Regions from separate parts of the Paenibacillus sp. FSL K6-2524 genome, predicted to be linked through region 2. Evidence: riboswitches for the same ligand, from Rfam matches in the RefSeq annotation. Region 2 holds a riboswitch; the other holds the start of a gene.
The links. A riboswitch is a leader RNA that binds a small molecule or an ion and turns the genes downstream of it on or off. The one in region 2 is predicted to bind S-adenosylmethionine.
Positions count from the first base shown of each region.

Region 1: it holds a riboswitch for S-adenosylmethionine, as region 2 does, so the genes downstream of both, metA (homoserine O-acetyltransferase MetA) here and NST85_RS23795 (methionine ABC transporter ATP-binding protein) in region 2, are expected to answer to the same signal.

Region 1 covers NZ_JBBOSP010000001.1:1,909,910-1,914,341, reverse strand. Annotated here, with positions in the region: gene NST85_RS08485 (trans-sulfuration enzyme family protein) at 1-384, opposite strand, end outside; gene NST85_RS08480 (PLP-dependent transferase) at 377-1,564, opposite strand; gene metA (homoserine O-acetyltransferase MetA) at 1,581-2,516, opposite strand; SAM riboswitch class I at 2,633-2,763, opposite strand; gene corA (magnesium/cobalt transporter CorA) at 3,216-4,151, shown strand; gene NST85_RS08465 (ABC transporter permease) at 4,238-4,432, opposite strand, start outside.
Region 2 covers NZ_JBBOSP010000001.1:5,140,693-5,145,124, forward strand. Annotated here, with positions in the region: gene NST85_RS23785 (MetQ/NlpA family ABC transporter substrate-binding protein) at 175-1,041, opposite strand; gene NST85_RS23790 (methionine ABC transporter permease) at 1,103-1,771, opposite strand; gene NST85_RS23795 (methionine ABC transporter ATP-binding protein) at 1,771-2,787, opposite strand; SAM riboswitch class I at 2,883-3,039, opposite strand; gene NST85_RS23800 (Cthe_2314 family HEPN domain-containing protein) at 3,144-3,860, opposite strand; gene NST85_RS23805 (UbiD family decarboxylase) at 3,881-4,432, opposite strand, start outside.

The DNA.
Region 1 (4,432 bases), 3.2 Mb from region 2:
CCCCATTCGGCTCAGTATCGTTGTCAGTAGTCGATATGTACCGCCGTAGACATCTTCCGTTACAATGATGTGATCTCCGGCAGAGAGCAGCATAAATGTAGTCGAAATGGCTGACATACCACTGGAAAAGGCAAATCCGCGCTTGCCACCTTCTAACACAGCGATATAATCTTCTAATGCTTGGCGCGTCGGATTTCCCGAGCGACTGTAATCATATTCCGGTGGATTGAAAATATCATGGTGATGGAATGTCGAAGCCTGATAGATCGGTACACTAGATGCACCAGTGGTACTATCCACTTCATTACCAAAATGAATCAGTTTCGTATCAAATTTCTTAGCCGATCCTACTGAATTCTCATTGTGCCCCGAACCATCACTCATGAACTAATCCTCCCTCAACCTCGACCCGTGCAGCTTCGAGCGCCCGTCCTATATCCTCTATCAAATCATCTATATGCTCAATACCAACCGAGAACCGAAGCAAGCGATCATCCACTCCAACTGCTTCACGAATCTCAAGCGGAATATCAGCATGTGTCTGGATTGCAGGGTATGTCATAAGCGATTCAACTCCACCCAGGCTTTCCGCAAAGGCAATCAACTTCAGATGACGAAGCACCGGCTCAACATAACGAGAATCAGTCACTTTAAATGAGAAAATACCGGTGTTTCCGCTCGATTGTTTATTTTGAATTTCATATCCTGGATGTTGTGGAAGCCCTGGATGAAACACTTCTGCAATCTGCGGATGCTTCTCCAGATAATGAGCCATAGCTAGCGCGTTGCTCTCATGACGCTCCATACGAAGCGCAAGTGTCTTCATGCCGCGCATTAGCTGGTAAGAGTCAGTGGGCCCGAGTACTGCGCCAATAGAATTGTGCAGAAAGGCAATCTCCTCGGAGAGCTTCTCGCCTTTTGTCACGATCAATCCCGCTAGCACATCATTGTGTCCACCCAAGTATTTCGTAGCACTATGAACGACAATGTCCGCACCAAGCTCAAGCGGCCGCTGAAAATATGGCGTGAGTAGCGTATTATCAACAATCGTAAGGATCTCGTATTTACGAGCCCAAAGCGATACCGCTTCGATATCCGTCACCATCATCAGGGGATTAGTTGGAGTCTCAATAAACACTGCCTTTGTATTAGGTTTACGAACGGTTTCAATGGCATCTAGGTCATTAGTGTCAACATAAGAGGCGGTTACACCATACTTAGACAGAATCTTCTCCAATAAACGGTAAGTCCCTCCATACAAATCGAGCGATACAATCAAATGATCTCCCTGTGAGAATAAGGTGAAAACGGTTTGTAGTGCCGCCATACCGGAACTACAGGCAAATCCTGCATCTCCCGATTCTAATAACGCAGAAGCATCTTCCAACACCTTGCGGGTCGGACTCTTTGTTCTCGCATAATCGAAACCCGTACTCTGTCCCAGCCGAGGATGGCGAAACGCAGTCGCTTGATAGATCGGATAATTCACTGCCCCTGTTACCGGCTCCTCTACTGAACCAATTTGTGCTAACCTGCTCTCGATACGCAACTCTTTATCCGACACTAACTATCCCTCCAGATTAAATGTGATAAATAAATTCGACCTGTTGATCTATATCATAGGGTGTTTCCTGATACACATAGTAATTGAGCCAATTGGAAAATAATAAGTTAGCATGAGCACGCCATGTCGAAGGTGGGGCTAGTGAAGGGTCGTTACTCGGATAATAATTGACTGGCAGGTCAACTTCAAGTCCTTTCGCGATGTCACGGTCATACTCCCACTTCAGGGAATTAGGATCATATTCTGAATGACCCGTCACGAAAATCTGCTTACCGTCTTTGGTTGCAACAAGATAGATGCCTGCGCCATCCGATTCTGCTAATATTTCAAGTTCAGTAACCGCCTCAATATCCTTGCGGTCAACATCTGTATGACGAGAGTGAGGTACATTAAACATTTCATCAAATCCGAACAACAATTTAACATTAGGAATGTTAATACGATGTTGAAATACACCAAAACACTTCTTCGGTAAGTCAACTTTACGAACACCGAAGTGATGATAAAGTCCCGCTTGGGCAGCCCAACAAATGTGCAATGTGGAAGTGACGTGAGTTTTGCTCCATTCAAAGATTTCCTGTAGTTCTTCCCAATAGTTTACTTCTTCGAATTCCATTGTTTCAACCGGAGCTCCCGTCACAATCATGCCATCAAAACGCCGATGCTGAATCTCTTCAAACGTTTTGTAGAACATCTCCAGATGTTCTGCCGATGTGTTTCTCGAAGTGTGAGAACGAGGGTGAAGCAGTACAATCTCCACTTGTAGCGGCGTATTTCCAAGCAGTCGTAAAATTTGAGATTCCGTTGTTTCCTTCGTTGGCATCAGATTCAGAATCGCAATCCGCAAGGGACGGATATCTTGCTTATACGCCCGACTCTCATCCATAACGAAGATATTTTCATTCACGAGCACTTCTTTCGCTGGCAAATGATCTGGTACTTTAATAGGCATAATTTCTTCACTCCTTTTTGACGGTTAGTTGTTGATCCGATTTGGAGAGTATCCGGGTAACAAAAAAAGACCTATCTCGTTAAAGAAAGGTCGTCATCTATTTCCTGAATGCGCCTCTCTCATCTCTCAGAAACCGAGGACCGTAGTGGTCACAAAGAGTTCGGTTCTGCAAGAATTAGCACCGTACGATAAATCGCCGGTTGCCGGGTGTCATCGGGCCTGTCCCTCCACCTGCTCTTGATAAGATTTCGCTTATTAAATTATGACTCAGGGATAAATATCACATTAAAATCCCTTTAAATCACTTTAATGTATAATGCCACTTCCCGTCAAGAACTCTTAACAAAAATATAACACCTCTACTTATTCTCGACCATATACTGGGGGGAAGGAAATAAGATACTTTAAAGCTTGTAACATTTCATCTGGCGGCGTTATACTAGACAAGTGTTTCAAATTCTTAAGGTAAAGAGGTGAACCAGAAAATGGAAGGCGACCCGAGTCCGCAGAGAACTACTTCAGAACAATTGCATAGGAAAGAAACCAGCAGGGCGCTCGCGGATAGAATGGGGCTCTTCATTTTCCGGTCACTATTATAGATAGCCTCTTTTTGAGGTGCGACTGGACTGCTGTGTTCTTTCCCTTGCTCTAATCAAGCGTATCCCCGAACTAAACCAACGGGGAAAGGGAGGAAATCAAATGAAAATTCGTCACGTACAAGCAGGCGTATTCACCACTGTCGAAGATATAGAAATTACGACAGTCGCTCCAGAAGAAGGGTTTTACTGGATTGACGCAGACGTAGAAGATTTGGCATTATTGCAGCCGCTCTTCTCGTTGCATGATTTGGCCGTGGAGGACTGTCTTACAGAAGAAGAACAACGTCCTAAGATTGAAACGTATGACAACCATTATTTTATTGTAGTTAATAGCATTCGTTATGACGACGAGGAGATTTTTCTACGTTCGCTGAACCTTTTCCTGGGACGACATTACATCATTACTGTAACGAAGCAGAAGATTAACGAGCTTCGGGCGGTGAAACCCATTCTTTGGGATCAGGAAGTAAACGAACCCGACCGTTTCCTGTATTATCTTATTGACCTTGTTGTTGATAACTATTTTACTGTGGGTGACCGGATTGAGTACAAAATTGAGAAGCTTGAGGAAGATATCCTCATGCATACCAAACGCTCACATCTGAGTGAAATCATCGGACTTCGAAGCGAGATTCTTTGGCTCAAAAAGGTACTCGGCCCACAAAAAGAAGTCATTAATATTTTAAATAAAAAAGATTTGCGTCTAATCGATGACCAATTGCAGAAGTATTTCAGTGACATTTATGAGAATGCTGTAAAAATATCTGAAAACTTTGATACGTTCCGAGAATTGGTGGGCAACTTACGTGAAGCCTATCAATCAGCCATCGCCAATCGAGCGAATGAAATCATGCGTGTCTTTACAGCCATCACGACGATATTTATTCCCCTTACTTTGATTACTGGTATATATGGAATGAACTTTGATAATATGCCTGAACTCCATGGAAAATATAGTTATTTTATCGTGCTTGGCATTATGATATCTCTCGGTGCAGGAATGTTCTACCTGTTCCGCAAACGTGACTGGATATGAAGGAACCCGATATACCACTCAGGATATACTAAAGGACGAAAGAGCTCCCGAGCCTCGGAGATTCTTTCGTCCTTTTTTGCGCTCATCTAGTTACCTGTACTCACGAATGATCTTAGTCCCCTCTTCCAGAACAACAACGCTATGCTTAGCGTGACAATGGCAACAACCGGTGTCCATATCCCAATACTCCGAAATCCAGAACCATCTAGAAACAATGCCGCGGGATAAAATGCCGTAAAACCGTAAGGAATAATCCATGTCAGTACAAAACGTACTCCTTT
Region 2 (4,432 bases):
GAGGACAAAGGCGAACGCAGCTTATGCTTCCGAGGTAGCTTTCTGAAGAAAGCTTTTAGCTTCTTCAGAACAATTCCGTCCCCTTCGCTACGCATCTGCAATCTAAGCTCACAAAAAAATCCCGCTCGCCATAAGGCAAACGGGATTCAAAGGATCAAACATAGTGTTCCTTACTTAGAATACTGGAACCAAAGCACCTGCATAGGTATCATTGATGAATGTTCTTACATCTTCTGAAGTAAGAGCCTTCGCCAATTTTTGAATTGCATCGGAATCCTTATTGTCAGGACGAGCAACCAAAATGTTAGTGTAAGGTGAATCTTTATCCTCGATGAAGAGCGCATCCTTTGTAGGATTTAGACCAGCTTCAATCGCATAGTTAGTGTTAATCAATGCGAAATCCACTTCTTCTAATTGACGTGGCAGCATTGCTGCTTCACTTTCAATGATCTTCAAGTTTTTTGGATTTTCGACGATGTCAGCTTTAGTAGCTGAAATTCCAGCGCCGTCTTTCAATTTAATCAAGCCTTGTTTCTCAAGTAGCAACAATGCACGTCCGCCATTGGTAGCGTCATTCGGGATAGCTACTTTTGCACCGTCAACAATTTCATCAACGGATTTGTATTTTTTGGAGTAAGCGCCAAATGGCTCAACATGAACACCTACAACAGACACAAGGTCAAAATTATTTTGTTTGTTTTGGTCATCAAGATAAGGTTGGTGTTGGAAGTAGTTCGCATCCAATTGTTTCTCAAACACTTGAACGTTTGGTTGTACATAATCTGTAAATTCTACAACTTCCAATTCAACGCCTTCTTCTTTCAACTTTGGAGCGATGAATTTCAAAATATCAGCATGTGGCACAGTGGCACCTACAACCAATTTCACTGGTTCAGCTGGTGTTTCTACTTCAGTCTGTGCTGCATTACCCTCAGATGATTGCGAGTTGTTTGCTGCATTGTTCTTCGCGTTGTTATTTCCACAAGCTGCGAGCACCAGAACCAAGGCTAGCGTCAAAAAAGATAAAGTCCATTTTTTCATAACAGTATGACCTCCTAATTTTTTTGAATAAGGATCTGAGCTCTATATATTTAGTAATTCCTTATTTCCGTGAAAAATAAATCACTAACCGATCTCCCAACATTTGCAATGCCTGTACCAAGACGACCATCAGGACTACGGCAACAATCATGACTTCCGTTTGATAACGGTAATAACCGTATTGGATCGCCAAGCTTCCCAATCCACCGCCCCCGACCATACCTGACATAGCTGTATAGGATACAAGTGTTACAGCTGTAATTGTCATCGCGGACACAAGACCTGGCAATGATTCTGGGAGTAGCACCTTACGAATAACCTGAAGTGTAGAAGCTCCCATTGCCTGAGATGCTTCGATAACCCCACGGTCTACCTCGCGGAGCGCTGTCTCAACAAGCCGTGCAAAGAATGGAGCGGCACCTATAACCAGTGGTGGGATCGTACCTTGAACCCCCATGGATACCCCAACCACAAATCTGGTAAAGGGAATTAAAGCGACTATTAGAATGATAAATGGTACAGAACGAACGATATTGACAATAAACGATAAGATTCTGTAAATCCATCCTAAAACCCAGATATTGGATTTGGACAGGCTGTATAACAGGATGCCAAGTGGCAAGCCAATCAGAAACGTGAAAAAAGTAGCGTATCCCATCATGAACAACGTATCGATCGAAGCCTCACCGATCTCTGCCCAATTTATTATTGAGAAATCCAACCCTTTCATTATCCGATCACCTCCACATCAAGATCGCGTTCCCGCAATAGCGTCAGCGTCCGATCAACATCACCTTCGTCACCTTCAAAAGAAACGGTGAGCTGTCCATAAGGTACATCTTTTATTGTAGAAATTGTCCCCTGCAGAATAGCAAAGTTAACTCCGGTCTGCTTTACCACTTGAGACATAACAGACTCATATGTCTTAGCCCCAAGGAATGTAATTCTAACAATTCTAGCCCACTTTGCATGTAGAGCCGAGGTTGCTAACTTTAAACCTTCCTCAGCAAATGCATCATGATTGATAAATTCCCGCGTAACTTGATGCTTCGGCTTAAGAAACACTTCACTAACCGGGCCTTGTTCCACAATACCACCCTGATGAATAACAGCTACTCGATCACAAATGGTCTGGATCACATTCATTTCATGGGTGATGAGCAAAATCGTTAGATTAAATCTTTTATTAATATCCAGCAACAGCTTTAAGATCGAGTCCGTTGTCTGTGGATCAAGCGCAGAAGTAGCTTCGTCACAGAGCAGTACATCAGGATCACTTGCAAGTGCTCTGGCTATACCAACCCGCTGCTTTTGTCCCCCAGATAGTTGCGCCGGATATTTATTCCGGTGCTCCTCCAGACCAACCAGAGCTATAAGTTCATTTACTTTCCTCGAAATCTCCGCCCTCGGTGTACCGATCAGCGTAAGTGGAAAAGCAATGTTGTTGTACACAGTCGCTGATGACAGTAGATTAAAATGCTGAAAGATCATTCCGATCTTACTGCGCTGCCGCTGAAGCTCACGTTTTCCAAGCTTAGTGAGTTCTACACCGCCTACCCAAACTTCACCTTCTGTGGGTTGTTCGAGTAAATTGATGCAGCGAATCAATGTGCTTTTCCCGGCACCGGAATGCCCGATAACCCCGAAAATTTCGCCCTTTGCTACGGTTAAATTGACTCCGGACAAAGCGGTCGTTACTTTTTGTTTGCTTCCATATGTTTTGGTGAGCTGTTTGAGTTCGATCAAACGGATAGACCCCCTATTTTCTAAAAATAAAATGATAAAAAAACAAAAGAGCCCCTTTGCAGATTCAAGGGCTCTCTTTACGTAAAGACAATGCCTTCTCATCTGCCAAAATCATTCGCACACAAACTGCGTGATTTTGAAGGAATTAGCACCATTCATTCGTCCAATAACACAGTACATCATAGACCGCATTAGTAACAAATTGGTTGCTGGGCTTCATCGGGCCTTTCCCTCCGCCACTCTCGATAAGAAAATATGAAATTATATGAAAATCATTAAATGTAATATTTCTGAAACTATTATTTTAGAGTATAGATTCTTTTGGCTGTTTTGTCAAAGAGAATCCTTACCAAAGATCATTTTTTGTTGTTCTTTTTCCATTCTTGGATGATATAGTCATAAGAAGCAAGCAATGTTTCACATACCATACGATATCCTTGCTCCAAATCGCGTAAATGCCCATCAAGATCCTCCAGTTCAATCTTTCCGTACAATGCTTGATGCCGTTGCCACAGATCATCTTGTAGCTCCGAGTTCATGTAATGAATCTCTGTATTCCGCCGCCGCCGTAACACATTCAGCGCTTCTTTGTAGTTTTCCTTGATCGTGAACAACGTATTCCCCAAATCTATATGCACCTTCAAATAGTGGAATTGACGCAGCACTGTAAAATAAGAATAATGTGGTTTTTCTTTAGAGGTATTCAGATTATATAGTTCATTCAGCACTGTTCCTAGCTTATCGAGAATAGAAAACAATCGAATGAAGCCATCCTTGTAGAAAAAAACGTACCGAGCATAATTATCTTTCTCAGCCGCATCCATGTCATCTACAAAGTCTGTCACAACCTTCTTACGAAAAAAGGTAGCTGCAAACAGGCACTGTTCCAGTTCATCCAGCGAAGAAATCAAACCATGTGTCCATACTTCCAACTTTCGATAATCATGTGAAGGGTCGAGGTAAAGTTCCATTTGTTTATGTAGTAACTGGATGCTATTCCCCATGATATTCATTGTATCCGCCAGTAGTCCTTCATTCTGCCTCGGTGGTTCTCCAAGCAAGCTTCTTAACATGGTTATCCCTCATTTCCCAATTATACAAAATACGTTTTCCACCGTTGCTCCACCAGAGATACAATATCCTCACGCGGAAATAATTCCTCCGGATAGCCCGGCTTCATACGTGCGTCAATGATAATCGGCAGGCTGTATGCTAAGTGATGCTTATTAACCTCTGTCACCGAGTAAATATCCTCAGCCGGATTAAACCGAGTAAATACGGTCCACAAGAAGGCTATCTGATCTTGTGCCACTATCTCAGCTTGGTCAACAAGTATGACAAGTGGCCAAGCTGTTCCGCGTACTCTCAACCGGGCAAGTAGACGCTGCGGGAGCATAGGCTCCTTCTCATACGATGCACCTGAGACTAGAAGACAACCGTCGTGGAATACGTTGATTTGAGCTATTTCTGCAATATTTCCCTCTGTATATGACTTAGGCAGTTCTCTAACCCGTTCTCCTACTCCGATTAGAATAGCCTTACTACCGTGATTCAACTCGTGACCAGTAAAGTCCTGTGTGTAATAAGAAGTATTATTAAAAATAAATAAATCGGTTCGTGGATCGAAACGTTCTAAAATCGTTGC